4 regions of the Shewanella sp. 10N.286.51.B2 genome follow, and region 1 is predicted to be linked to each of the others. Evidence: predicted binding sites of a transcription regulator. Region 1 holds the regulator's gene; each other region holds the start of a gene.
What was found. Region 1 encodes sigma-54, which starts transcription at its own class of promoters, with help from an activator protein. Its sites were predicted from a motif close to GTTGGCACGNNNNTNGNNT; they were not measured.
Positions count from the first base shown of each region.

Region 2: a site for sigma-54 is predicted at 3,021-3,039, ahead of AB4140_RS15085 (P-II family nitrogen regulator). Genes of this name have one in related genera too.
Region 3: a site for sigma-54 is predicted at 1,718-1,736, ahead of AB4140_RS14065 (YggN family protein). Genes of this name have one in related genera too.
Region 4: a site for sigma-54 is predicted at 2,730-2,748, ahead of flgF (flagellar basal-body rod protein FlgF). Genes of this name have one in related genera too.

Region 1 is NZ_JBFRKH010000014.1:150,386-157,910, reverse strand. It holds gene AB4140_RS04285 (transposase) at 1-180, opposite strand, end outside; gene mgtE (magnesium transporter) at 657-2,018, opposite strand; gene AB4140_RS04275 (HPr family phosphocarrier protein) at 2,217-2,489, opposite strand; gene rapZ (RNase adapter RapZ) at 2,515-3,363, opposite strand; gene ptsN (PTS IIA-like nitrogen regulatory protein PtsN) at 3,360-3,803, opposite strand; gene hpf (ribosome hibernation promoting factor) at 3,806-4,093, opposite strand; gene AB4140_RS04255 (RNA polymerase factor sigma-54) at 4,117-5,601, opposite strand; gene lptB (LPS export ABC transporter ATP-binding protein) at 5,736-6,467, opposite strand; gene lptA (lipopolysaccharide transport periplasmic protein LptA) at 6,467-7,177, opposite strand; gene lptC (LPS export ABC transporter periplasmic protein LptC) at 7,164-7,525, opposite strand, start outside.
Region 2 is NZ_JBFRKH010000055.1:29,439-36,963, forward strand. It holds gene AB4140_RS15070 (DUF3081 family protein) at 75-353, shown strand; gene AB4140_RS15075 (response regulator transcription factor) at 530-1,150, opposite strand; gene AB4140_RS15080 (polymer-forming cytoskeletal protein) at 1,383-2,723, shown strand; gene AB4140_RS15085 (P-II family nitrogen regulator) at 3,086-3,424, shown strand; gene AB4140_RS15090 (ammonium transporter) at 3,435-4,685, shown strand; gene AB4140_RS15095 (hypothetical protein) at 4,805-5,125, shown strand; gene AB4140_RS15100 (lipopolysaccharide assembly protein LapB) at 5,236-6,474, shown strand; gene aroG (3-deoxy-7-phosphoheptulonate synthase AroG) at 6,814-7,525, shown strand, end outside.
Region 3 is NZ_JBFRKH010000051.1:7,192-14,716, reverse strand. It holds gene trmB (tRNA (guanosine(46)-N7)-methyltransferase TrmB) at 1-158, shown strand, start outside; gene AB4140_RS14075 (50S ribosome-binding protein YggL) at 214-540, shown strand; gene glsB (glutaminase B) at 549-1,463, shown strand; gene AB4140_RS14065 (YggN family protein) at 1,862-2,671, shown strand; gene AB4140_RS14060 (LysR family transcriptional regulator) at 3,218-4,159, shown strand; gene AB4140_RS14055 (DUF885 family protein) at 4,819-6,708, opposite strand; gene hemW (radical SAM family heme chaperone HemW) at 7,077-7,525, opposite strand, start outside.
Region 4 is NZ_JBFRKH010000060.1:37,518-45,042, reverse strand. It holds gene AB4140_RS16160 (flagellar basal body P-ring protein FlgI) at 1-393, opposite strand, end outside; gene flgH (flagellar basal body L-ring protein FlgH) at 440-1,114, opposite strand; gene flgG (flagellar basal-body rod protein FlgG) at 1,139-1,927, opposite strand; gene flgF (flagellar basal-body rod protein FlgF) at 1,939-2,682, opposite strand; gene flgE (flagellar hook protein FlgE) at 2,936-4,300, opposite strand; gene flgD (flagellar hook assembly protein FlgD) at 4,376-5,173, opposite strand; gene flgC (flagellar basal body rod protein FlgC) at 5,198-5,614, opposite strand; gene flgB (flagellar basal body rod protein FlgB) at 5,617-6,015, opposite strand; gene AB4140_RS16120 (protein-glutamate O-methyltransferase CheR) at 6,159-6,998, opposite strand; gene AB4140_RS16115 (chemotaxis protein CheV) at 7,140-7,525, opposite strand, start outside.

The DNA.
Region 1 (7,525 bases):
GCCCTCGGCATTAGTTTTTGATGTCATCGCGGTTTCTTTATTTTTAACCCATTGGTAAACCGTTTTTGCTGAGATGCAGTATTGCTTAGCAACATCAGAAATTAATCGATTATGTTGCTTCACTTCAGCGATCACTTGCTGCTGAAAGCTCTCGGGATAAAACTTTGTTTGTGCTGACATATTAGCTCCAAGCATTTAAAAGCGATTAACTTCGTCGGCTTAACGATAAGACTATTCTACTTCCCATAGGCTACAGCCTACATGCTTATAAAAGTGGCACTGATTACGACAAAGATTCAAACATGTGTGTAATAATTTCATCATCGACTCCTGCTGATATTCAAATTTATAAGGCTTAAATTTCTCCACTAAATTGGTCAAATTAAAAGCTACCTCTTTAGTGATACGTAACTCAATGGAATACTTGTGCCAATTATGAAATAAATATTTTACCCTTTTATTACAATGACTTATTTTTTTAAAGTGTTAGCTCTAAAAAGTGGGCGTGAAACATCTTGGTGCAAAAGTACTATTTTGGTGCGAATTGGTTTTAATTGGTAAACAAAAGTAACCATTAAAACTCTATGGTTTTAAGGCACAAAAAAGCGGCAATAAATGCCGCTTTTTATGTTGATGAGAGAGGGGGTTTTACGGCGCTACATTAAGAAAATGGTCGCTAAGCCTAAAAAGGCGAATAAGCCAATCACATCGGTGACTGTGGTTAGTACCATACCGCCAGCCAATGCCGGATCGATATTGAGTTTTTTAAGTATGAGCGGAATACTGGCCCCCGCTAGTCCGGCAACGGTCATGTTAATGAGCATCGCGCCGCCAATGAGACCGCCCAGTGCCATATCACCTTTCCATAGCCACACTGCAAAGAAGACCAGTACCGACCACATGAGGCCATTAAGAAAACCAATGGCTAATTCTTTACCGATAAGCCAACGGGAGTTACTTTGGCCAATATGACCCAAGGCGATACCACGAATAACCAGAGCTAAGGTTTGATTGCCTGCCACACCGCCCATACTAGGGACAATAGTCATTAAAATCGCGATGGTGGCAAATTGCTCTAACGTGCCTTCAAACATATTACTTACTGATGCAGCAAGTAAGGCGGCAAACAAGTTAATGGTAAGCCATAGCGAGCGTCTGAAGGTGCTTTTCATTACGGGGCCAAAGGTATCTTCATCGTCATCCATACCCGCCATCCCCATCATTGAGTGTTCGGCGTCTTCACGAATAACATCGACCACATCATCAATGGTAATACGGCCTAATAATTTTTGCGCTTCATCTACCACTGGGGCCGAAATCCAGTCATGGCGTTCAAATAATTGCGCCACTTCATTATCAGGCATGTCCACAGGGATGCTTTCTAATTCAGGATCCATGATGCTGCGAATGGTTGAATTAGGATCACAAGTGAGTAGATCGGCAAGGCGCACCCCACCAAGCACATGATCGTTGCGATCAACCACATATAAGGTATCTGTGGTATCGGGTAAGTTGCCGCGCTGGCGCAAATAGCGTAATACCACATCAATATTAACGTCAGGACGCAAAGTGACCGTATCAGTATTCATGATACTGCCAGCGGTGTCATCAGGGTATGACAGTGCTTGTTCGACGCGATGGCGGTCTTGACTGCTCATGGATTGCAGTACTTTTTTATAAACAGCATCTGGCAAACTTCTTAAGATGTAAGCCAAGTCATCGGTATCCATCCCAGAGGTGGCTTGGGCTACTTTTTCTGGGGTCATAGCGCTGATGAGTGAATCTTTTAACTCTTCACCGAGTTCTTCTAGGATTTCACCCGCTTGCTCATGATCAATCAGTTGCCATAACACTTGACGAGTTTTCGGCGGTGATGATTCAAGAATTAATGCGACATCGGAGGCGGCCATGTCATGAAGCATATTTCTGACATGAACAAACATACCGCTACCTAATGCTTGTGTAAGCTGATTAAGACGTTGTTCGGTCAGTTCGCTGTCGATGACTTCAATACCCATTGGCTACTCCTGAAAAGACGATGATGAAATGTTAACTTAACTCACCGGAAAGAATGAAGAAATTTCTAATATCTGATGGCTTGATGCGCAATTCATAAATACGCTAATACTGCTTGGTGGTGTGTTGAGTATAGCTAATAAAATAATGGTAAAGGTGAGTCGCTGTGTTTCCTTGGAGATGTTACTGGGCGCAGGCGGTTAGCTTTCTTCGTCAAATTTATCGTTGATTAACTTGCATACGGCCTCAAGGGCTTTTTCTGCATCACGGCCTTGAGCTTCAACAGTAATGATTTTACCAATGCCACTTTCTAACATTAATAACCCCAATACACTGGCAGCACTGGCTTGTTTCTCACCTTGGATAAGGGTGATAGTTGCGTCAAACTCGGTAGCTAAAATTGCCAATTTAGTCGCCGCTCGCGCATGCAAGCCTAGCTTGTTACTGATGGTAATTTGCTTTGAATAGGCCACCGTTTTGGCTGGCGTTGTGGTTAGCTTATTCAATGCCAAGCTCTCTATGGCGGGCGCTGACTTTGTGCTTAGAGTTGTTGAAACGTTTAGCGAGCTGATCGGCAATATAAACCGAACGGTGCTGACCGCCAGTACAACCAATGGCAATGGTCAGGTAGCTGCGGTTATTACGCTCTAAATGTGGCATCCAAGTGTCAAAAAGGTTTTCAATTTGCCAGATAAACTTATTCACCAAAGGCTGTCGCTCTAAGAACTCTTGCACGGGCGCATCTAGGCCTGTGTAGGGCCTTAACTCAAGCTCCCAGTGCGGATTCGGTAAAAAGCGCACATCAAACATAAAGTCTGCTTCAGCCGGCATGCCATGCTTAAAGCCAAATGACTCAAAATGTACCACTAATTCTTTATCAACACTGCCTAGCAAGATTTGCCGAACATGATCGCTCAATTCGTAGATATTAGTTTGCGAGGTGTCGATATAGTGATCAACCATTTTGGCTATGGGTTCGAGTAACCGCCCCTCAAGCTTAATGGCTTCTTGTAACGAAATTTGATTCTTAGACAGTGGGTGTAATCGGCGGGTCTCACTAAAACGCTTCAGTAACACTTTATCGTTGGCGTTTAAAAAGAAACTGGTAATGCTGGTATCGTCAGACAGTAAAGCAATTTGCTCTTTGAGTACTTTGCCTTGCTCTTCGATATTACGCACATCGACGCTAATGGCGACAAGCTCGTTACTATCTTTAAGCTGTTCAAGCAGGCTGCCAATCAGTGGCAGTGGCAGGTTATCAACACAGTAATAACCTAAATCTTCAAGCACTCTCAGTGCGACTGATTTTCCTGAACCTGAACGTCCCGATACGATGACAAGTTTCATGCAGTAATAACCTGATAAAGTTCTGTAGCGTCATGACTCTTTCGAAGTCGTTTAAGTATCAATTTATCACTGAGTTTCTCTGCCATGCTAGATAATGTGCTTAGGTGTTGCTGGCACTGATCTGCAGGTACAAGAAGCGCAAATAAAATATCTACAGGTTGCTTGTCTATGGCATCAAAGGCGATTGGCTCTTCGCATTTGATTAAAATAGCAATGGGTTCTTCGATATTATCTAAGCGCCCATGTGGAATTGCTATGCCATTTCCTATACCTGTACTGCCCATTTTTTCACGCGCTATTAGACTTTCAAAAATAGCCTGTGAAGAAAGGGTTGGGTACTGGGCAGCCATTAAATTGCTGATTAATTCCAGTACCTTTTTCTTACTGCCCGGAGTGGCACAGGTAGTGCACGCCGGCTGCAGGATGGTACGAAGTTCCATCGTTAATGCTTAGTGAGTTTCTCTTTATGTTTAATTACCTGACGGTCTAGCTTATCTATCAGGGCGTCTATTGCCACATACATATCAGCGTTACGCGATACAGCAAACACTTCACCGCCTTTTAGGTGCAGTTTGGCTTCGGCAATCTGTTGTAGCTTTTGAACATCGAGCACAACGTGAACATTATTGATCTGTTCGAAGTGTCGTTCAAGCTTTGAAAATTTTGTTTGCACGTATTCCCGTAAAGATTGAGTTATTTCAATATGGTTTCCAGTCAGGTTAATTTGCATAGGTCATCCTCCAATAACAAAAGTTATAAGCTTTTGCGTTGGTTTGAGGGAGGGATGAGCATTGCCTCTCGATATTTGGCTATCGTACGTCGAGCAACGTTAATCCCTTGTTCAGCCAATAGTGTCGCCATTTTACTATCACTAAGAGGCTTTTTCGGGTTTTCTGCAGCTACGAGCTTTTTAATAAATGCGCGAATTGCTGTAGAAGAGCATTCTCCACCATCATCGGTACTTACATGGCTTGAGAAAAAATATTTTAGTTCAAAAAGTCCACGGGGGGTATGCATGTATTTTTGGGTCGTGACCCGTGAAATGGTCGACTCGTGCATTTCAACCGCTTCAGCAATATCATTGAGCACCATCGGCTTCATGGCTTCTTCACCGAACTCAAAGAAACCTTGCTGAAATTGTACGATACAGTTAGCCACTTTTAGTAAGGTTTCATTACGGCTATCGATGCTTTTGATAAACCATTTGGCTTCTTGTAAATGACCACGAATAAATTGGCTGTCAGCTTGGCTTGAACCGCCTTTGGCCATAGCTGCATATTGCTGATTAACGCCAATTTTAGGCATGTTATCGGGATTTAGCTCGACCACCCAGCGACCATTCTTTTTAAGTACAGTAACATCAGGAATGACGTACTCATCTTTAATGGGGGTAATTTGCAAGCCTGGACGTGGATTGAGCGTTTGAATAAATTCAATGGCTTCACGTAAATCATCTTCTTTAAGCTTGGTTTTACGCATCAGTAACCTAAAGTCACGACCGGCGATTAAATCAAGATGATCTTTAATCAGTAACTTAACATTATCTATGCAAGGAATTTCATTAGGGTATTGGCCTAATTGAATTAATAGACACTCACTTAAATCTCGCGCTGCAATGCCGACGGGATCGAAGTGTTGTACCCGTTTAAGTACAGCTTCAACTTCATCGAGTTCGATATCGTCAGTGCCTAAGGATTGCAAAATGTCTTCAACGCTCTGGGTGAGGTAACCGCGCTCATCAATGGCATCAATAATGGCGGTTGCAATCACCAAGTCATTTTCAGAAAAGGGAGTGAGGTTTTTTTGCCATTCAAGATGCTCATACAAGCCTTCACTGGTTTCGCCTTGAAACGGCATATCATTACCGCTCGATACTGCGCCAGAGCCAGAAGTCGGCGAGGCGGTATACACCTCATCCCATGTGGTATCCATAGGGAGTTCTTCAGGCATAGAATCTTTAGTGAGCGATTCAGTGGTATCAACCGTTGAGGTGTCTTTTTCTATGGTGACTTGGCTATTATCACTAAAATCGGTGTCAGTTTGCAGGGCGTTTTCTTTTACGGGCTCTTTGGCTTTAGTGAATTCGTCTTCAAGCTCTAATAGCGGGTTTGAATCAAGTGCTTGTTGAATTTCTTGCTGTAGCTCCAATGAGGAAAGTTGCAATAAGCGAATCGCTTGTTGCAACTGTGGGGTCATGGTTAAGTGTTGACCCATTTTGAGTTGGAGTGAGGCTTTCATGTACCGCTTGTCCCTAATTGAATTACATCATCGCGACGAACAGTGTGGGCGCTAGTTTATGATCCTAGAAAAATAGACTAGATTAAGGTTTGTTGTTGGCCGCGAATGCCATACTAAAAACTGAATAGTGCTAACTATAGCTTGAATTGTTCACCTAAGTATACCGACCTAACTTGCTGATTGACTAAGATCTCAGCAGGTGTTCCTTCAGCAATCAAGTTTCCGTGACTCACAATATATGCTCGCTCACACACATCAAGTGTTTCACGGACATTATGGTCGGTAATTAGCACCCCTAAACCACGGCTTTTAAGTTGTTGAATAATTTTCTTGATGTCGATTACTGAGATAGGATCTACCCCTGCAAAAGGTTCATCTAATAAAATAAACTTAGGATTTGCCGCTAATGCGCGTGCAATTTCAACTCGGCGACGCTCACCTCCCGATAACGCCATACCTTGGCTATCACGGATATGAGTTATGTTAAATTCTTCTAATAAATGTTCCAGTTCTTCAATGCGCTGCTCATTTGATAAGCTTTTGCGAGTTTGAAGCACTGCCATTATATTATCGTGTACTGTGAGCTTACGAAAAATACTGGCTTCTTGAGGTAAGTAGCCAATGCCTTTTCGGGCGCGCAAATGCATTGGATCTGCGGTTAAATCATCTTCATCGATCAGAATGCGGCCCTTATCACTTTTGACTAGGCCTACGACCATATAAAAGGTGGTGGTTTTACCCGCACCATTAGGGCCAAGTAAGCCAACAATTTGGCCGGTTTTTACCGTCAGGCTGACATCTTTTACTACCTGGCGACTTTTATAACTCTTAGCGAGATTTTCAGCGGTTAACGTAATTTGGGTCATTAGTCATTTTGCTCAGCTGCTGGGGCTGACAATGTCGCCTGCGCCTCAGCGTTAAGTGATTCAGTTACTTCGGGTGTTTCAGTTGAGTTCACAGCCTCTACAGCAGATAAATTGTTGTTTTCAATTATAGCTGGTGGCGTGTCATCACCGGGTTTAGCGCTGTCTGGTAAATGTGGTTGCTCATCTTTTTTCTTTTCAGAATCAATCAAGTCTGGGTGACTTTCTGGTTGAAAAATAGTGATAACCCGATCTTCACCAGTACCGGTGCTTTCAGCAATTAACTGCTGCTTTTCAATGTTGTAGCTAATTAGGTTACCAGTAACCTGGCTGCCAGCTTGGTCCAATTTAGCATTACCCGTTAAGGTTAAAATGCTAGTGGCAAGCTCATATTTAATTTCATCGGCACTGGCAGTACCAATACGGCCATCATCTAACTCTTGGGAAAATGTCGCAGGGTTACCTGTGGCAACCATGGTTTTTTGGGTGCCGCTTTCGGTGCCAAATGCGCGTAATTCGTCGGCATTAATGTTAATCGACCCTTGAGTCACATTAACTGGGCCATAGAAGATGACCTGATTGTTTTTTATGTCAGCTTTTTGGCTCACAGCTGCGACTTTAAGCTCTTGCTGTAAATCGCCTTCTTTTGCATAGGCGCTGGCAATACTGACTACACTGAGTAGTGAGGCAATCAAAAGTTTACTTTGCTTCATACGTTCCTTCTACTTGACTTAAAAGTTCAAGTTCTTGAGCATTTAAATCAGCATACAGGCCTAAACCTTGTATATTAAAATCTGACCCAGTAACAAAAATTTGTCTATCTGAGGTCAAAATCATGGTGTTCATATCGAGTGCCAACATGGTGGTTGTCAAAGATTGTAATGGCTCGTCGATGTTTATTGCATCAATAATAACATTATTTTCTAAAACTACTTTGCCTGTTTCATTATTCAGCTTGCCTAAATCTGCGCTTAATTGCCATTCGGCTTCACCATTTTCAGGATAAATAAGGTAGACAGGCTCAGTAAACATGGTTTCATTACTTTGCTGAAAGTGCTCCA
Region 2 (7,525 bases), on a different contig from region 1:
TAAGCGCGCATTCGTATTGATTGCTTTGTCTATTAGGTGTTTAGTGAACAGGTTTTCTTTGTAAGGATGTAGTGATGAAAAATGCCATTGATATATATGAAGCGCTAAAAGTATTTAATAAGATAACCGACATGGGGCAAAAGCTGGCCGCTGCAGATGGCGACAACTCTAGCTATGAACTATGTGGCTTAAATGCACAAACAGGCTTTGATGGCTACACAATTATTCTTAGTGACGGCCGAACCTCTTTAACGATTTATTTCCATAATAAATATCAATTTGATTACCCAGATAATGCTGCGTTTGATAATTTTATGGCGCGTTTTGCTGAGGTGATGAAGTACTCAGTATAAACAGCACTATGTCATCAAAAAAATTTTGCGCTTTAGTTGCGCTTTGCTGCACGCTAAAGCTTACCTAAGTGCAATTAATGTTATTTTCTGTAGTTAATTCTCAAAGCTGTTAACTCGCACCATTTAACAGCTAGCGTTACAAATTAGCAGTGAGCTAATTATATACATTTAAATTTTTAAACTTGTGCAAAGGCGTAAGAAAGCTGCCCACGGCTGGATATTTTGGTTTTTTTGAACATATTCTGAATATGCATTTTTACTGTATTAATCGATATGCCTAAATTGGCAGCGATTTCATCATTGGTTAAGCCTTGGCATATCAGGGTTAATACCTGCTGCTCTTTCTTGGTCGTTAATGACAGTAATTCATTCTGGCGTTGGGTATTGGGTTGTCGTTTCTTTGATTGAATATAACGTGACATGGCATCGTGGCTGAAATAAAGCTTATTAGCATTAATGCTTTTAAGGGCTTCAATAATGTCAACTTCAGTTGCGGCCAATGGGAGTGCGCCATGGAATCCATTAGAGATAAGTAAAGTTTCACACTCAGTATCTAGTTGAGGGCAAAAGACTAAATGCTTACCTGTTGTAAGAATATCAGCTGAAATTAAATAGGCGTGTTTATGAGGGGCTTCTAAATAGTGAATAAGAAATTTTGGCCTTTTATCGGCAGCTTTACAGGCAAAGTTTAGTGAGTCATAGAAGGCGGTTTCAATATTGAGTAATCCTGAGATTTTAGATACTTGCAGGGCCTGTGGTTCTGGAAGTTGTTTAAAAATCACATCTGAAAAAATCATTTCGGCTACATCCCTGTTATTTGGGCTACTATTGAAAATCCGTTCAATAGCAAATTTATATATTAAAGACAGGCTCTTTTACTAATAGCCGATACATTAAACTATTAAGTTTTACTTTTAAAGCGAAAAGCTCGGAATTGACCTGCAACTTGTGTAAAAGAAATGTTATTTGTTGTTTTAATAAAGTTGGTTTAGTATATGTCAAAATTAATAATAAAGGAAACTGATTGGTATGAATAACAAAGGAAATGGGGTTACTTTTATTGGCCCTGATACTTCATTGGATGGAGATATGACTGTACAGGGACCTGCTTTGGTTGCCGGTAAAGTTAAAGGTGTTATTCGTTCAACAGACCAAGTTAAAATTGAAGTTGGTGGCGAAATTGACGGTGAGCTTTTTTGTCAAGAATTAAGAGTTTGTGGTGAATTTAAAGGTAAATTACATTGCAACAGTTTAGTGATTGTAAGCTCTGGTGTAGTTGAAGGTGATGTATCTAGCCATAAAATGGAAATTTATGATGGTGGTCAATTTTTAGGTGCCAGAACCAAGGGCCCTGAAGAAGGCGTATTACCCCAAGCAACTGTTGAAGATAAGCCAGAAGCACAAGTCACAGAAGCCTATGCTTTCCCAAAGACTGAAGCGCCTGTTGCAGAGGCGCCGATAGCTCAAGCTGCAAATAAGGGACATTTTAACAATCTTAAGCCAGAGCCTGTAGTAAAAACTACCGTAGCGGTTCAGGTGAAAACAGATGTTAATAAAGCCGAACCTAAGAAAGTCGATGTTAAGGCTGAACCTGCACCTGCCACAACTCAGATTAAACCACAGACTCTTGCAGAAATTAATTCACAGACCAGTGGTAGTAGCGCTGCAACTGCAAATTCTCGAGTAGAGCCTCAAGTAAATACAGATGCTCATAATAACCCGAAGCCAGTTGCAGAACCTAAGCCTAAGTCAAAACTTGAGATTAAGCCGCAACCGAATCCTCAAGCTCAACTTGCTGCAGCAGAAGCGGCGAGAAAGGCTCAAGAGAAATCATCAGGTTCAGGTGCTAAGCTATTTGTCGCGGCTATCGCTGTTGCTGCAATTGCTGGCGCGGTTTATAAAAAAGATGAATTGACTCAATTGATTGAATCAAAGCCTGTTACAGCTTCAGTGGTGAAACCGGCAACGACGGTTATTGATATTGAACCACAGCAAATACAGCCAGCAGAAAACCAAATTGAACTTGCTAAGGCAGATGAAGTACTTGAGCCTTCAGTTAGTGTTGCGCTTACCACTGATATTGACGAGTCTGAAATTGTGACTACTGCAAATGATGCGCCTGACTCGGCAATTGAAATGCAAGCAACAGCATCAGCTGAAACAGAAGCAGAACTTGAAGTGACAGAAACTGCTTTAGCTGATGAAACTGAAGACTTGCTTGTCAGTGTGAATGAGGCTGTTGTAGCAGTTGAAGATGAAGTGGTCAGTCAGCCTCAAGTTGATAGCTTAATGGCAGATCTACTCGCTGAAGAGACGACTGATGAGGTTGCAAGTTCAGCAGAAGCAACTGACACGGTTGGCAGCTTATAAATTTTTAAAAGCTAATCTGCAAATAAAAAGGCCTTCATTAGAAGGTCTTTTTATTTATGCTTTCTTTAATGTGTTTATTTTTATATCAGTAACATCCCCCCCTTCCGCACAGCTTTTCTTTGTTCATTTTGACACTTTTTTAACTGCGTAATTCTTATTATCAAGTATTCAGATAGTTATAAACGCTTCGCTCTAATGTTGTGCGCGCCAAATTAAAGTTGCACCTTATTAGTGCATGAAAAGACTTTTTTATTTAACTTATATTTTAAAATGCTATACGAATCATGGTTTTACATGATTGGCCTGATGATTGAATTGTATTTGTAAACAAATTTATAACAATCACACTTTTGGAGGTCGAGATGAAACTCGTCAGCGCTATCATCAAGCCATTTAAATTGGATGATGTCCGTGAAGCTATTGCAAGCATGGGCATTGAAGGAATGACTGTTACCGAAGTAAAAGGTTTCGGTCGTCAAAAAGGTCACACTGAGCTATATCGTGGCGCAGAATACCAAGTCGACTTTCTTCCTAAAGTGAAGTTGGAAATTGCTACTAAAGCAGAAAACTTAGATATGTTAATTGAAGCCATTACGACAGCGGCTCATACCGGCAAGATTGGCGATGGCAAAATTTTTGTTACTGATCTTGAGCAAGCTATCCGTATCCGTACGGGTGAGCTAGATAACGAAGCACTATAAGGGGAATGTAATGGAAGAGTTAGCAACGTTAGGCACAACCGTCACCGAATTACGTTTCGCATTAGATACGTTTTATTTTCTAATATCAGGTGCGTTTGTCATGTGGATGGCAGCAGGTTTTGCAATGCTTGAGGCGGGCTTAGTTCGTTCAAAAAATACCACAGAAATTTTAACTAAAAATGTATGTTTATATTCAATCGCCTGTGTGATGTTCCTGTTAGTGGGTTACAACATCATGTATGTCGATAACACTGAAGGTGGCTGGTTACCATCATTTGGTTCATTAATTGGCTCACAAGCCGCTGATGCAGATCATGCGCTGGAGTCTGACTTCTTCTTCCAAGTTGTATTTGTTGCAACGGCAATGTCAATTGTGTCTGGTGCAGTTGCAGAGCGAATGAAGCTTTGGTCTTTCTTAATCTTTGCAGTGGTATTAACCGCGGTTATCTACCCAATTGAAGGTTACTGGACTTGGGGCGGTGGCTTCCTTTCTGCTGCTGGTTTCGTTGACTTCGCTGGTAGTGGTATTGTACATATGGCCGGTGCAGCAGCAGCTATCTCAGGAGTACTATTACTGGGTGCTCGTAAAGGTAAGTATGGCCCAAATGGTGAAGTTCATCCTATCCCAGGTTCAAACTTACCAATGGCGACATTAGGTATGTTTATCTTATGGATGGGTTGGTTTGGCTTTAACGGTGGTTCACAATTATTAGTCTCAGACGCAGAAAATGCTTCAGCAGTGGCTAAGATTTTTGTAAACACTAACTCAGCAGCCGCTTTCGGTGCAGTTTCAGCATTATTAGTTTGTAAAGTTGTCTGGGGTAAGGCTGACCTAACCATGATTTTAAATGGTGCATTAGCGGGCTTAGTGGCTATTACAGCAGACCCATTATCACCTTCACTATTAATGTCAGGTGTCATTGGTATCGTCGCTGGTGGTGTGGTTATCTTCTCAATTGTTGCCTTTGACCGCATTAAAATTGATGACCCAGTAGGTGCAATCTCTGTACATGGTGTTGCCGGTTTCCTAGGTCTAATGCTAGTACCATTATCAAATGCTGATGCAAACTTTGGTGCTCAGTTATATGGCGCAGCAGTTATCTTTGCTTGGGTATTCTCAGCTTCATTCGTAGTATGGTTTATCCTTAAAGCGACAGTGGGTATCCGTGTTACTGAAGAAGAAGAGTACAACGGTATGGATGCATCTGACTGTGGTGTTGATGCTTACCCAGAGTTTGTTTCAATCAAATCAGCTGGATAATAGATTGCTTTAAACACTGAGCATGTTAAAACTAAAAGCAGAACCTTAGGGTTCTGCTTTTTTGTGACTCTTAAAAAGTGAACAAGTGTGACGAGTGAATAAGTGCAATGAGGTTTAACATGGTTAATTACTTTCAAGTATTGATGATTGCTTTACTTATCAGTATCAGCTTTTTCGCCACTGCGGGAAAAGTGGTTGTGAGAAAGACATCTGAACCATTTGACGCTTTTGCAATACGAAATCAAGTTCAGCAGGACTATCAATGGCAGCAAATGCTCAAAATGCAGCAGCAAATTAATATTTTACAAGCTCTGCCGAATGGCTGTTTGGTATTCGCTGCGCCATACCGTTATTTTAATTGCGCCGGTAATTCCTACCGACCATACACCTATCAAAACCAAGAGGTGTTTATTCAAATTGACCCGCCAGTTGCCAAGTAATAATGAAATTCAAATATTCGCCACTGGCTTAAGCTTTTTACATTCATCTTTTGTAACTTTTTCAAAATCGCAATTCTGCCACTAACTTCTATGCTTAATGATAGGCTTTTATGTGGGGTAGAATTATGTTGCATCATGATGACGTTTCTTCGAAAAATTCACTAATAATTCAATCTTTTGGTTTTTCACGCCTTAATCTCTGTTTTTATTTACTAATATTGATTTTTATTTCAGGCTGCTCTAGCACGTCGAGTATCAATAAAGCCAAGGTTAATGTCAGTGGCTTATTTAACGATAGTTATTTTAATGAGGTAGATATTCCCGCTACAGCAGAGATTTACAATTTACCTGATGAGATAGTTACTGAAATACAGCGTGATTTTGCTCGCTCAGGTGGCGTTAACGGCCTTAAAATACCGGTAAACCTTTGGCTTGCTGAATACATCAATGCTCAAGAGGGGGGCTTTGAATATCGAGATCACTACACCCGAATGGCCAGCGTGACAGCCCTTGAGCGGGCGGGTAACTGCATGTCGCTGGTGGTACTGACAACTGCTATCGCACAGGTACTTGATGTCCCTGTAAAGTTTCAAGATATTGATGTAGAACCCATATGGGATAGAAGGGGAGGTTTTTACCTCGTAAATGGTCACGTAAATATGAAACTACTGCACCGTGACGCTCCCAATAGTATTAGTCTTCACGGTTCGGACATATTAGTGGATTTTTTGCCTGAGCGCTCAATACGCTCATACCGTGTTAAGCAAATTAATAAACAAACCTTATCTGGAATGTACTTTAATAATGTTGCAGCAGAAGCATTAGTACGCGGTGACTACGACTTAGCGTATGCATTGGTAAAACGGGCTATTGAGTTAGACCCGTATCACGTCAATAGTATTAACACTCTGGCGGTGATTTATCGTCATAAAGGATTAGATGAACGGGCAGAAAAAGCCTATCGCTATGTGCTTCAGTTAGAACCTAAAAATATCACTACCCTGTATAATCTTGCATTAATATTAGGTGAGCAAGAGCGACTAGAAGAGTGGAAACAGGTTCATAAAATTCTTGAATTAGCCCGCATTAATAACCCATTCTATTACTTTGATATGGCCCAAGAGGCGTATTTTGAAAAGCAATATCAAGAAGCCTTAGTGTGGTACAAACGTGCGGTTGAACGGGCGGATTACCGCCATGAGTTTTATTTTGGTTTGTCCCGTGCCTACTGGGCAACAGGCGATCAAAGACGTGCCAAGAAAACCATGCAAAAGGCGCTAGATCTTAGCCATGATGAGACCAATCAAGATCGTTATAAAGGTAAGCTGCAAGCTATGATGCGCCATTAATATAATAAGGCCTAGTTACTTTAGCCACTTACAGCGTGTTAGCTGCAAGTGGTTTTTTATTGCTTGATATATTTTGATAGCAATAATCGAAGGAACAGACTCAAGATTAAAGCGAATTGAATTGAAGATAATTTTAGAAATGAATGAATTTATTAGATATTTTATATTTTGAATATGAAAGCTATTTAATAACAGTAATTTAAATTGAATAATTTGATAAAACCGTAGATTGGATGTTTTATTGTATGCTAGTGTTTGAAATATAAAGCTGTCCGTAATGCTTTACTGCTCAACGTTTAACGTTGGCATAAATAACTGTTTGCTGGAGTTGTATAAACTATGTATTACAAAAATGATGACGTTAGAATTGATGAGATAAAAGAATTATTGCCCCCAATTGCTATTTTAGAGCGATTTCCGGCGTCAGAAGCAGCATCAGCAACAGTGTTTAATGCACGAGATAGCATTCATAGAATTTTAAACAAACAAGATGATCGCTTACTTGTTGTTATTGGCCCTTGTTCAATACATGATCCAGTCGCAGCTTTAGATTATGGCAAGCGTTTAATTGCTCTACGTGAGCAATTTAAAGATCAACTAGAAATTGTAATGCGTGTTTACTTCGAAAAGCCTCGTACTACGGTAGGTTGGAAAGGGCTGATCAATGATCCTTACATGGACAATAGCTTTAAGCTTAATGACGGCCTACGAACAGCGCGTAAATTATTGGTCGATTTGAATGAATCTGGCATACCAGCCGCCGGTGAGTTTCTTGATATGATCACGCCGCAATATGTGGCAGATATGATGTGTTGGGGAGCCATCGGTGCCCGTACTACAGAGTCACAAGTGCACCGTGAGCTTGCTTCAGGTTTATCGAGCCCTGTAGGCTTTAAAAATGGTACTGATGGCACCATTAAAGTGGCGATTGACGCGATTGGTGCAGCAAGTGCTCCGCACCACTTTTTGTCAGTCACCAAGTTTGGTCACTCAGCTATTGTATCCACGAAAGGTAATCCAGATTGCCATATTATTCTGCGCGGCGGTAAAG
Region 3 (7,525 bases), on a different contig from region 1:
TGTTAGAAGTGATGTCTGTGGCTGAAGGTTATAAAAACCAATCAGCAACCAATACTGTAGTTGAACGTCCAGATCATCGCCCGCTAACTAAGTTCGAAGCCCGCGGCCATCGTTTAGGTCATGGCGTTTGGGACATAATGTTCGAACGTATTGCATAATTATAATAAAATATTGTTAAAATAAGCTATTTAATCAACTAACTAGGAAATAACCATGGCTAAGACCCGAACTCGCCGTTTACGTAAGAAACTACGCGTTGATGAATTCCAAGAATTTGGTTTTGATATCAACTGGACTTTTGATGAGTCAATTTCTGAAGCAGATATTGATAAAGCTGTTGATGAGTTCATTGAACAAGTCATTGAACCTCGTAAGCTAGGTTTCCATGGCGGCGGTCATAAAATGTGGGAAGGCATTATTGCAACACAAGAGATCGGTAAATGTACCGAAGAAGATGTTGCTGCTGTTAAAGCCTTCTGGGAAGCGAAAAAAGTGCCACAACTTGAAGTTAGTGCACTGTACGACATCTGGTGGGGCTAATATAGCTAATGCCTGAGCAAATATTGCTTGATGAAGTGGTCGACAAGGTTCGGCCACTTATTGGTTTAGGGAAAGTCGCAGATTATATTCCTGCATTGGCTGACGTAGATCCAAACAAAATAGCAATAGCAGTCACTGGCGCAGATGGTCACACCATTGGCGCTGGGGATTATCTTGAGCCGTTTTCCATTCAATCTATCTCCAAAGTATTCAGCCTTACTTTAGCGCTAAGTTTGTACTCCGAAGATGAACTTTGGAGCAGGGTAGGTAAAGAGCCTTCAGGTCAGTCGTTTAACTCATTGGTTCAAGTTGAGCTTGAACGAGGCATTCCAAGAAATCCATTTATTAATGCTGGTGCATTAGTGATAGCAGATTTAATTCAAGCGCGCCTTGGTGCACCTAAACATCACTTGCTTGAAGTTGTTAGAAACCTGAGCGAAAACTCTCACGTACTTTTTGATAAAGTGGTGGCTAATTCAGAATTTCAGTTTAGTGCCCGTAATGCCTCTATTGCCTATTTAATGAAGTCATTTGGTAATTTTAACGGCGATGTTGATACAGTATTAAAGAGCTATTTTCATTACTGCTCATTAAAAATGAATTGCGCTGACTTATCAAAAGCGATGTTTTATCTCGCCAATCGAGGTAAAAGCCTAGCAGGGGATCAAATCGTTACCCCAGTACAAACCAGACAGCTAAATGCACTGCTTGCTACCTCAGGTTTATATGATGGCGCAGGTGAGTTTGCTTATCGGGTTGGTATGCCAGGTAAAAGTGGTGTTGGCGGCGGCATTATTGCGGTGATCCCTGGGGACATGTCTATTTGCGTATGGTCGCCTGAACTTGATCAAAATGGCAACTCACTGGCAGGCACTCGCATGCTTGAGCATTTATCACAATCATTAGGTCGCTCAATTTTTTAAACTCGCTTATGTTGCTGGGCAAGTTTTTTATGCCCATTTTCAAATGTTAAGCTTGAAATCATCCATTGTCTTTTTAGTATCCTCATCCACGAGTTTGAAAATCATCTATTCTTAAATCTACCCATATAATAGCGATGATGAAAATTACCAACATTTGGCTTATTTCACACATAGTTAATATAAATCCAAATCTAAAAGCTAAACCTATTAGTTATTATCTGCTTTAAGTTATTGATAAAAAGCTTATTTATGTTTTTGGCACAGCCTGTGCAATAACTTGGTATCAGTCTAATTAACATTGAAACTAGATATCAAAACGTTGGCAGTAGCTTAGTGAGCAGTTTAGCCACTCGCCCCATTGATTATCTACATAACGATTAACAGCAAGGATAGAGCTAATGAATACCCAAGGTTTATTTAAAAGTATTGCACTAACTGGTTTGATTTTTACCGCAGGGGCTATGACGCCTGCGGTGGCCAAAATGTCCCTTGAAGATAATCAATGCAACGTGACCTTAAACTATGATGTTACCGTTGAGCCACAAAAATTATCCTTTAGCGAAAAAGGCGCTGAGGTTTACCGAGTCGAACTTGGAAAGTTATATATTGATGGCAACCAAGTTGCACTAAATGATAAGCAAGCAGCTTTGTTAGCTGATTATTCTGAGCAAGTATCTAAACAGATCCCAGAGGTAATTGATTTAGTTGATGATGCTGTTATTTTGGCAACAGATGCAGTGAGCATGGCATTAACCCCTATTTTTGGCGATGCCACCGCGGCTAAATTGGATGAGCTTTTAGCTGGAATTCAAAGCCGTGTTGACCAAGCAGCATATCAACAAGGGGATAAGTTTTATCTTGGCGCGACAGAGTCTTCGTTAGAAGAAGCATTTAATGAAGAGTTTGAACAAGAAATGGAGCAAATGATTAAAAACTCCATGGGCAGTTTTATGATGGCGCTAGGGGCTGAAATGATGTCTTCAGAAGGCGGAAGCTTTGATGAAAAAATGACTGCCTTTTCAAGCAAAATGGAAAGAATCGGTGAAGATGTTGAATTGCAGATTTCTGAGCAATCAGAGGCCATAGAAGCTAAAGCCAAAAAAGTCTGCGGTAACTTTGAGCAGTTAATGGTGCTTGAAAGTGAATTACGTCAATCCATCCCACAGCTATCTTCTTATGAATTAGCGACATTCTCAGATACTGAGTAGCGGTAACCTTGTAAGTTCTAGCATTGTCAAAATGCACCTGACCTTCCCCTGTACCTTGTGCAGGGGCTTTTTGGTTAAACCATTCCTGCTTAAATTACCAATCAAAAACTTCGCCCGCCAATCAAGCTCTAGTTAACTATCTGTTATTTGCGCTACTTTGTAGCGAGATATGCTAGCCGAGCTAGTCGTTTTTTGTCTAATTGCCACCGTTCAATTTGAGAAAATGTCATTAATATTACAGTTTATCGTAGATTTGTTCTGATAAAAAAATTGTATATTATAAATATAGAGCCATTTATACAATTTTTGGTATACTCCTAAAACTATAAAACTGTATGGCGTTAACCAATTAACTTGTTGTTTTAGTTTTGGTTGGCTATTCATGATAATGGACTATCGAAATTTAATTTCTTTTTGGGTGAGTGGCGCAACGTTTAAAGAACCATATAAAGTAGGTGGCGTTTATGCAGCATTGTCTGTAATAAGCGACATTACTTGGAACTCAAAAAATATTTTTAATGTCGTAAACAGCTTAAGGCGACTCCAATGTTAGAACTATTAGAACCTATTGCTATTTTTACTCATGTTGCTAGAGCCGGGAGCTTCAGTGCCGCTGCCAGAAGGTTGAGTATATCTAAGTCCAAAGTAAGTACTCAGGTTGCTGATCTTGAACATAAACTTGGGGTTCAACTCATCCAACGTACTACACGTAGTTTAAGTTTAACTGAAGCGGGTAACTTGCTTTACATACAAGGTGAGGAGTTATTACGTGATGCAGAGCAGGCCGTTGCTAGTGTGCATAATCTAAATGATGCCACCCGTGGTGTACTTAAAGTCGGTATTTCTCAGTCTTTTGGTACCATGCATATTATTCCTGCATTACCTGAGTTTATGGCACGACATCCAGAGCTTGAGCTACAAGTTAGCTTACTGGATCATAAAGTCGATGTGGTTAGTGAAGGTTTAGATTTACTTTTGACTATGTCTGAGCAGCTACCATTAGGTATGGTTGCAAGACCATTAATGAAGTGTCAGTTCTTATTAGTGGCATCGCCAGAATATATTGCCCAACATGGCAATATTTCTCGACCTGAACAACTTGTTGATCATAACTGTCTAGTCTACCAAGGTGAGTGGCATGAGCACAGCATGTGGCAGTTTAAGAAAGCTGATGATTACTGTGAAATTGGTGTTTCTGGTAACTTCCGGGTTGATAATGCACCAGCATTAAAATCGGCCGCGGTTAGCGGTTTAGGTATTGCCTACCTAGCAAGTTATTTACTTGAAGATGAAATCGAACAAGGTACATTAGTGCCGTTATTACCTGATTGGCAATTGACCAACAACTTACCGCTACAGGCTGTTTACCCAAGACGTAAGCACCTTGCCCCTAAAGTAAGTGCATTTATTGAATTTATTAAAGGTCATATTGGTACTACACCTTATTGGGATGGTAAGTTTGATCATTTATACAAATTACGTAAATAGCCATTCAATGGGGTTTCTAAGTCAGTAACTAAAACTGGAAACATTGTTCGAATTTTAAAACAAAGTTGCAACTTAAGTTGCGGCTTTTTTATTTGCACAATAAAAACAATAACTTGATTGTCTTGTGCTTGAAAAACGCTCAGGTTGTTTCTGTGCTGAGTTATTAATGGAGTATAAAAAGCTGCTTGAACTCTGTTCTTAAATCAATACAATAGATTTCAGTTGATTCGGAATGATTTGAGTCACGCATCTTGTTGAGAAATGACCCCTTTTCAGCTTTTTGTGCAAATCAGCAACTTCGCAAGTTTTGAATCACTGCTGGCAGAGGTTTTAAAATCAGAACAATGCCGGCTTTGAAACCATCATCCTAGTTTTAATTGGTTTACCCCAGACATTGTGCTGGGGTTATTTTTTCTGCCCTATAATATCCGCTTAATTTGTTTACTCTCTCGCCTTTGTACTTTTGTTCTCTTTTAAGCTGCCAATTGAATATATTTGTCGGGTATAGCATTTGTTAATGCACTCGTTATTGAACTTGTTATTGCCTTGGTAATTTATAGAGTGGCGCTCATTACTTAGATTTCATTACTTAGGCTTTAGTACGAGCCAAAAAGAAGGCCACTAAAAAGTGGCCTTAGATAACTTAATCGATTGGTTGATTAACCGCGATTTGAGTCTGCTGATTGGCTTAATAGCTCAGGTTTATTGGTTTGATTAATCCAATTGTCCACTTCAGCTTCTAATACATCTAATGGTACAGGGCCATTTTGCAGTACTAGGGTATGGAACTGACGAATATCAAACTTGTCACCTAATTTAAGCTTGGCGTTTTCACGTAGCTCTAACACTTTAATCATACCGACTTTATAGGCAGTAGCTTGGCCAGGCATCACCACGTGGCGTTCTACCATTTTAATGGCATCAGACTTAGCATTTGGGGTGTTGTCTACGTAGTATTGGATACCTTGCTCACGAGTCCATTGTTGAGTGTGGATCCCTGTGTCTACAACCAGACGACAAGCACGCCATAGCTCCATCGCTAAGCGGCCAAAGTCAGAGTAGGGATCAGCATACAAGCCCATTTCTTTAGGGAAGTATTCAGTATAAAGACCCCAGCCTTCAATATAGGCAGTATAGCCACCGAATTTTCTAAATTTAGGAATACCTTCCAGCTCTTGGGCAATGGCAATTTGCATGTGATGCCCAGGGATCCCCTCATGATAAGCCAAGGCTTCCATTTGGTAAGTGGGCATTGCTTTCATGTCATACAAGTTGGCGTAGTAAGTACCAGGGCGTGAACCATCGGGTGCGGGTTGATCATAGAATGCTTTACCAGCAGACTTTTCGCGAAAGGCTTCAACAGGTTTAACGATTAATCCGGCTTTAGGTTTAATATTAAACACTTCACCTAAGCGTGACTCCATATTATCAATTAGGTCTTTAGCTTCGGTAATGTAACGAGTTTTACCTTCATCGGTGTTGGGGTAATAAAATTGTTCATCATCACGCATGAAAGCCATAAACTCGGCTAAGTTGCCGGTATAATTTACTTTTTTCATGATCGCACGCATTTCATTATGAATACGTTCAACTTCTGCTAAACCTAACTGATGAATTGTTTCAGAGCTCATATCAGTCGTCGTAATACGATTTAGACGAGTATTATAAAAATCTTCGCCTAAAGGTAACTTCCACACCCCATCACGGCTATCAGCTTTGGCTTCTAATTCATGTAAATAGCTGATTAAATTGTCATACCCAGGTTTTACACTTTTAATTAAGGCTGTTTTAGCTGCCGCCAATAATTCATCTTTTTGAGCTTGGGTAATATCGAGCTTCTCGATTTTACGGTTAATATCACCCCATAGGGTGCTTTTAACTTCAGTATCAGTAAAAGGTGCACCCTTGATAATATTTTCGCTGTCTGAAATCACATAAGGGAAGACAAACTTTGGCGCGATAATATTTTTATCGGCGCGAATTTTTAATGCATCGATCACTTGCTCAGTTACATGCTTTACACCGTTTAAACGGCTAATGTAAGCCTGTGCATCACTGACATTTTCAACTTGATGTTGATTGATAAGGAAGGTAGCAATAAACGAATGACTACCACGCATCTGGTTTACAGGGTAATTATGGTAACGCCATTTATCATCGCTGATTTGCTGCTCTAAGCCTTGTTTCATTAATTTGTAGCTAAGTGCCGTTTGCTTGTCTAACTTAGCAACATTAATAGTTTCAAGTTGTTTTAAATGCTTTTTAGCTCTGGCTAAGTCTTCGTCAGCAGATTTATCACTAAAATCACCCCATTTGTCATAATCAGTTTTGATGCGTAAATAGGTTTGGGAAATCGGGCTAGCCATTACATTTTCCATGAACATATTTTCAAACAGCTCATTGGCTTTTTCTGACTCGGTGGTGGCTGTTTTAGTGGAGGCTACTGTATTGGTTAAAGGTTGGTGCGCTGCAGTGTGGGCGATTGCGGCGTTTGATAATAAGCTGGTTAAAGCAACGGCTATTAATGTCGTTTTTGTTGTTAGTCGCATAGGGTTTCCGTTAGCAAAGTAATAGAACAGGAGATCGATTGATATCCTAAATGACACAAGCATAAATGTATAACGTGAAATGTTAGCAATTGTGTCTTAAATGTTGCTGAATTTGCAGGGTAAATGCGGAATGATTTATTTAGTGACTTGCAGGTACTTTGCTTAAAGCGCCAAGCTTAATGGGCAAAGGAAATCAAAAAAAGCCTAATGCATTAACCTTGTTTTATAAAGGTAATCCATCAGGCTTTTATATAGGCTAGTAATAAATAGGCTAGTAATAAATAGGCTAGTAATAAATATGCCAGTAATAAGTAGACTAGTTATATAGGCTAGTAATAACTTTAATAAATCAGCTAGCTATAAAGTAGCTAATCTAAAAACTGCGACAAAATATCATTAACAAACATATGGCCTTTGGCGGTTAATTGCCAATGGGTCTCAGTTTCGGTTAATAAGCCTCTTTTAATTGATTTAGCAATACCTTCATCAAGCTCTGACACAGGTAAGCCGGTGCGCAGTTCAAATTCAGTTTTAGGGATAGGCGTCATTAACCTGAGTCGATTCATTAAATATTCAAGGGCGCGATCTTCAGCTAGCACTTCAGTAGTTTCACTGGTGTAATCTGACGTTGCTAGATAACCCTTCGGATGCTTAATTTTGACGGTGCGAATAATCTTATTGAGCTCAGGTTGAGTAATCTTGCCATGGGCACCGCAGCCAATCCCCAAGTAATCGCCAAACTGCCAATAATTGAGATTATGTTTGCACTGAAATCCATCTTTGGCATAAGCAGAGATTTCATATTGCACATAGCCAA
Region 4 (7,525 bases), on a different contig from region 1:
GACCACCAAGGTGCCTTGGGCAATGGCGTAAACATTACCATCAACCCCTTTTAAGAAGGTTTGCAGCAAGGTGCCGCCACGTAAGCTTTTTGCTTCACCAATACTTGATACCGTGATGTCAAGATTTTGACCGGGCTTAATAAAGGCAGGCATTTCTGCATGCACGGCTACCACAGCGGCATTTTTGGTTTTAGGGTTAACATTATCGGCTAAATTAATGCCGAAGTTTTTTAGCATGGTTCTAAAGGTTTGTTCGGTATAACGGGTTTTTTCACCTGTGCCGGGTAACCCCACCACTAAGCCATAACCAATTAATTGGTTACTTCGTACCCCTTGGACATTGGCAATATCTTTAATGCGCTGGGCTTGAATTGGCTGTGACAGCAACACCATGCTGAGCAATAATAAAATGAGGGATTTGATTTTCATGGTTAACTCCTTAGAAAGGCCACCATTGGCCCATAAAGAAGGAGCTTAACCAACCCACTTTTTGGACATCGGCAAAAGTGCCGGTACCGCTATATTGAATCCGAGCATTGGCAACACGGGTGGATTCAACGGTATTATCAGGAGTGATATCTTGACTACGTACCATGCCAGTAACGCGAATAAACTCATCACCATTATTAATTGAAATCCACTTTTCGCCGCGAATAACTAAATTGCCATTGTTAAGCACTTGCATGACATTGGCTGAGATGCTGCCGTCTAAACTGTTTGACTGATCGGCATCTGACTCACGCTTGGTATTCATGTCATCTGAATAACGAAAATCTAGCGGAATTCCTTTAATCGACAGATTGCTGCCACCGGCATAAACCGGATCGACGCTTAAATCAGAGCCTCTTTTAATTTCGTTATTGGCACTTTTCTTCGCTTGGGTCGACTCATTAAGCAATACGGTAATAATGTCACCCACTTTGTGGGCACGAATATCCGAGTACAAACTGGATGATTGATGATCCATGTAAATTGAACCCGTTGACACCATTTGGGTTGGCGGCGCTTCTGGGTAAACAGGCGCATAAAATGGATCATCGGCTATGGGTTTTTGCTGAGTTGAGCTGCAACCCAGCATCACAAATGCTGATGCTAAGACTAAAACCTTATTCATCATCCCCTCTCTTATCATCAAAGCTTATAAGTTCTGTGTTACGTAAGACATCATCTGATCAACAGCTGATATCACTTTCGAGTTCATTTCGTAATTACGTTGACTTTGGATCAAGTTAACCAGTTCTTCAGTCACGTTAACGTTTGACGTTTCAAGCGCCCCTTGACGAATAGCCCCTAAACCATCCAATGAAGCCGTGCCCTGAATCGGCGTGCCACTGGCACCGGTTTCGGTGTAAAGGTTTTGCCCTAGTGGGTCTAACCCTGATGGATTAATAAAGTCGCTCATGGCTAACTGACCAATGACGGTATTTTCTGTAGCACCTGAAAGTTTCACTGAAACTTCACCTTCAGATGACACTGTGATTGAAGTGGCATCATCAGGAATGGTGATGGCAGGCTGGATGACATAACCCGAACCTGGGGTCACAATTTGGCCATTTTCATCTAGGCTAAATTGGCCGTTACGGGTATAAGCTGCGGTGCCATCTGGCATTTCAACTTCAAAAAAGCCTGGACCTTCAATCATTAGATCTAAGGCATTGTCTGTGGTTAACATATTGCCTTGGGTAAACATCTTTTGCGTGGCAACCACTTTGGTACCCGCACCGAGGTTTAAGCCATTAGGTAGTTTGGTGTTATCAGCACTGACGCCGCCCGCTTGGTTAACGGTTTGATAAAGCAAATCTTCAAACACTGCGCGGCTTTTTTTATAGCCAATGGTACTGGCGTTGGCCACGTTGTTAGAAATAACCGAAATGTCGGTTTGTTGGGCATCTAGGCCGGTTTTACTGATCCATAAAGCAGGATGCATAATAATTACTCCTAACTAATTCTCATTAAAGCTGACGAGGCGCGATCAAGATCTTCGGCGTTTTTCATCATCTTCACTTGCATTTCGTATTGGCGCTGAATATCAATTAGCGCCACCATTTCAGATACCGCATTGACATTACTGCCTTCAACTGCGCCACTTTCAACTTGAACATTGGGATCATTAGGGATGTTTTGCCCTGTGGTTAAACGAAACAAGCCATCCTCACCGCGCATCATGTCGGCGTTGTTGGGGTTAACCAATTTAATCCGCGCAACTTCTTCGACTATGTCGGCTGTGGCGCCTTGGGGTCTAACCGAGATAATACCGTCAGGGGAGATTTGCACTTTTTCAACCGGCAGTGGCAGCACAATTGGCCCAGCCTCCCCCATAATCGGATTGCCACGCGCATTAGTGAGTAAGCCGGTAGTGTCAAAATTTAGACTGCCTGAACGGGTATAGGCTTCACCGCCATCAGCAGCTTGCACAGCTATCCAGCCTTTATCTTTAACGGCAATATCTAAATCACGACCTGTGGTTTTAAGTGGGCCTGAGTCAAAGTTATGCCCGGGGCTTTCTGTCATTGCAAAAACACGAGTCGGTAAACCTTCGCCAAAAGCTTGCATAGAGCGTGCTTGAACCAAATCAGCTCTAAAGCCGTCAGTATTCACATTAGCTAAATTGTTGGCTCGCACCGCCAAAGCATTCATATTCTGCTTAGCGCCGCTCATGGCAACATAAAGTAATTTGTCCATTTACCGCTCCGTCAAACTTTCTTCATAACAAAAGATATACACAGAACTAGCAATCAACGTGCCAAAAAATTAAGGGTTTGAGTTTTAGATGAAATTTGCAGTTATAAACAGCGGGGAAATTTACAAGATAAGCAATATTGGGCAGGTTAATGGCTGTAGTAACGAGGTGAAGAATGAGGTGAACAATAAGGCAAAGAGTTGCCATGGCGGCAACTCTTTACTAAAGCGCGAGATTACTAAAGCGCGAGATTAATTAGCGGATCTGCAATACCGTTTGGTTAAGGGTATTGTTCACTTCAAGGGTACGTGAGTTGGCTTGGAAGTTACGTTGAGCTGAAATCAAATCCACCAGCTCGGTGGTTAAATCAACATTTGATTGCTCAAGTGCTGACGAGCGAATACTACCAAAAGTGCCGCTATTGGCCTCACCTGCTAGTGCTGGGCCTGAGTCTAAGCTGGCTTTCCAAGAGGTATTACCTACTTGAGTTAAGCCTTGCTCATTAGAAAAGCGTACTAATGCTACCCGAGCTAATGGCACGGTTGAACCGTTACTGTAACTGGCTGTTACTAAACCGTCATCGCCGACACCGACATTGGTTAAGCGCCCGACTGTGGTGCCATCTTGGGTTAACTCTGTCACTTCAAACGGTGAGGCGTATTGAGTAGGATTATTAAAATCGATGTTCACCTTTTGCGAGCCGTCAGCGCCGGTGCCGATAACACCTGCGCCATTACTACCTAGTTCAACCGTAGACACTACCGCAGGATCAGATCCTGTATAAGTTCCAGCATCATTAAATGTAAGTACTGAGCCTTTCCAGCCGGATGCGTTTTCAGCGGTACCAGTTGAATCAGCAATACCATCACCAGTAGTATCTGTTGGGAATGAACCACCCGTTGGCGCATCAATATCCACTTGCTTGCCATCAACAGCATAAAAGGCAACCCAGTTATTCTCACCAGTATGGGAACCACCTTCTGGTTTAACAAAATAAGTGGTCAAGATATGAGCCTCACCAAGTGAATCATAAATAGTTACTGAGGTTGAGTTATTGTAAGTATCTGCGTCATCTGGATCAAAGTTTGCGGGATCAAGTTCTTCATCACCAACATTGAGGTTCATTTGAAAACCAACGTTACCGGTTTTCACTGGGCTACCTGCAGTATCGGGGATTTTAATCGGTTGGGTGGTGGTTAAACTCACTGAAGTCGAATTACCATCAGCATCCACAGGGAAACCCTGTAAATAGTTACCGGCTGAATCTGTCATAAAACTTTCTGAGTTTACTTTAAATGCACCAGCACGGGTGAATGCATGATCTTGGCTGCCCGCTTCAGATGAAGTAACAAAGAAACCACCGCCACTAATAGCCATATCTAAGGAGTTGTTGGTAAACAGTAAGCTACCTTGCTGAAACTGTTGCGCTACGTGAGTTGTGGTTGCGCCGCCGCCCACTGCGGTATTACCATTTGAAAAAATTGAATTAGCATAAACATCGGCAAATTCAGCGCGAGACTCTTTAAAACCAATGGTATTGACGTTGGCAATGTTATTAGCCGTGGTGTTGAGATCTTTTTGAGCAGCTGCGATACCACTCAATGCAATATTAAACGACATAAATCACCTCTTAGCGCTTTAAATTAGGTTCTGTGTGGCTGCCAGATTTCTGGCAGCTTATTATTGTTTGTGTTATTAACTTTCTGCCACTGCCAGTACATCAGACAATTGAATACCACCTAGGCCTCTGAGGTTAAGGATCGGACCGCTGGCGACACTGCCTAAAGACACACTAGTGACATGGGCATAAGTTGAAACCGCTAAATCTTCGGCGTTGCCATCAACTTTACCGTTAGCTTTAATGGCATACATGCCTTCTTCTACGGGTTCGCCATCTTTATCAAGGCCATCCCAGCTGACATCAATGTTGCCGCCTGCAGAGCCATCAACCTCAAAAGTTTTAATCACTTGGCCTGACTCGTCTTCAATGGTGACGGTAATGGTATCGATTGGCTGTGGCGTACTAATGACACCGTTAATGACTGGGTTTTCTTCTGAGACATGGCCAATATCTGATGGAATGAGCACCTTTTGCCCCACTAAGCCCGAGGCTTGTAATGCCTGACTTGAGCTCATCACACTGTTCAAATTCAAAATTTCAGCATTTAAGTTGGCAATACCATCAACGGTCGCGAAGGACGCCATTTGTGCGATCATCTGATCGTTTTCAACAGGTTTAAACGGGTCCTGCATTGACAGCTGTTGACTCAAAAGCGCAAAGAAATCCGATTGGGTTAGCTCTTGGCTTTTAGCTTCTCCGGTTTCGGTGGTGCTAGCTGATTGCGCAGCGGTTAGGCTATCTAAAAAGCTACTGTCTGATACCTGTGTAGTTTGTGAGTTTGTCGCCACTGAATTAGTGGAGACGGTGGAAGCCGTGGTAGACGTCTGCAACTGCGGTAATGACTGACTACTGTAAGGATTAACGAGGCTCATTGTTTACCTCCAACTAAATTCATATTACTTACCCATACGAAGCGTTTGCTGCAACATTGATTTGGCGGCATCAGCCACTTGAACATTCATTTGATATGACCGAGAAGCAGAAATCATATCGGCCATTTCTTCCATCACATTGACATTGGGTTTATAAATAAACCCATCGTTATCAGCCATTGGATGATTAGGTGAGAATTCTTTTAATAACGGTTTATCGCTTTCTACAACGCCTTTAACACTGACACTATGAGAACTATTTTGCTGATGACTGGCTTTGGCCATTTCAGCCTCAAAAATAGGATGACGAGCTCTATAGGTCTCACCGACACTGCTTGATACTGTGTTGGCATTAGCAATATTACTGGCGGTGGTATTTAAGCGCACCGATTGCGCAGACATACCCGAGCCTGACACATTAAAAATATTAAAAAGACTCATAATTAATCACCTCTAATGGCTTTACGCATGCCAGAAAACTTACTTTCAAGAAAGCCCAGTGACATTTGATATTCCAAAGAGTTTTGCATAAATGCAGATTGCTCTTCTTGCATATCCACCGTATTACCGTCACCTGTGTCTGGCTGATTTGGCACCCGAAACTGCACATGCTCTTGGCTTAACGCTTTAAGGTCAAAGTGCTTGTCAGTTGTTTGACTCATTTGCAGCCCTTGCTGATGAGAGCGGGCGCTATTCATGGCAGAGGCAAAGTCTACATCACGGGCTTTGTAACCCGGGGTATTGGCATTGGCGATATTACTAGATAGCACTTCAGCCCTTTGAGCACGTATGCCCAACGAGTATTGATGTACCCCTAAACCATTTTCAAAATTAATCGCCATAAAATTGCCTCCATCAGCTAACTGTCACTAACAAAGCAAACCTTATGCCAAAATATTGCGGTTTTAAGATGAGAAAGGATAAAAATGAAAAATGCCGACGTTAGTCGGCATTTTATTAACTAAAAACATATTAATTCATAAACTTACAATATATTTTTCTTTTGATAGTAAATCCCTGGGTTACAACGCACCATCGTAAATTCATCACTTAAACCTGAGATAGATTCTGACGCCCCTAAAAATAAAATCCCATTGGGATTAAGGGCGGCAGCAAATTGCCGCAAAATTTTAGCTTTTGCCTCTGGAGAAAAATAAATCAACACATTACGACAAAAGATAATATCGAACTTACCCAATAAGCTATAACTTTCAAGCAGGTTATGACTTCTAAAATTCACTAACCGCTGAACATTATCTTTCACTTTCATATGACCTGACGGCATTGGATCAAAAAATTGTCGCTTTCGCTCATCTGATAGCCCACGGGCTAAGGCTAAGCTGTCATATTCGGCCTTTTTACAACGTGCTAGCATTGAAGGTGATAAATCGGTGGCTTGGATCGTCGCGCTACCAGGCAATGCCCCCGGCTTACGCTGCTGATACTCTAAAATAGTCATTGCCAATGAATAGGGCTCCTGCCCTGACGAGCAAGCGGCTGACCATATTTTTAACGGCCGACCTAAGCGGCTATATTCAGGTAATAAAGCATCATGAAGTAATTCAAACGGGTATTTGTCTCTAAACCACAGAGTTTCATTTGTGGTCATAGCGTCAATCACTTCCGCCCGTAAATGCCGCTCCATTGGCTTCATTGAGCGCTTAACCACTTCCGATAATGAGGGCAAATCATGCTTGCCCATTAAAGGCGCTAAGCGACTTTTTACTAAATATTGCTTGTTGTCACCTAATACAATGCCACTGTGTTGCTCTAAAAAAAGCTTAAACTGATTATATTCTGCTTCAGCAAGTGATTTGTTCGGCACTTTTACATCCTATTTTAAAGAGGCGCTTTACATTGTTTGCAATTTAAAGCCGCCGCTTTGTTTGGTTACCGAGCGCTTGGTAACAAACGTGAAATCTACAACCTATGGTGAATCATCAGCCCTAGGTTGTAGATTGAATTATTATAAAATGAGATGTTTGTTGACCGCTGACGCTAACTCATCGGGATTAAACTTAGCGATAAAGTCGTTTGCGCCGACCTTTTCAACCATGGCCTGATTAAACACGCCACTTAATGAAGTATGCAGCACCACTTTAATATCTTTAAGTTTTGGATCGTCGCGAATTTCCGCCGTTAAGGTATAGCCATCCATTTCTGGCATTTCAATGTCTGAAATAATCAGTGGAATTTCATCGGCAACATTATCCATCTCAGTGGCAATCGCTTTTAATTTCTCTAAGGCATCTTTACCATCAATAGCGGTGTCAATTTGCAGGTTCAATGACGATAATGAACGGATAATTTGCTTACGAGCAACTGCAGAGTCATCAATCACCATAATATGGT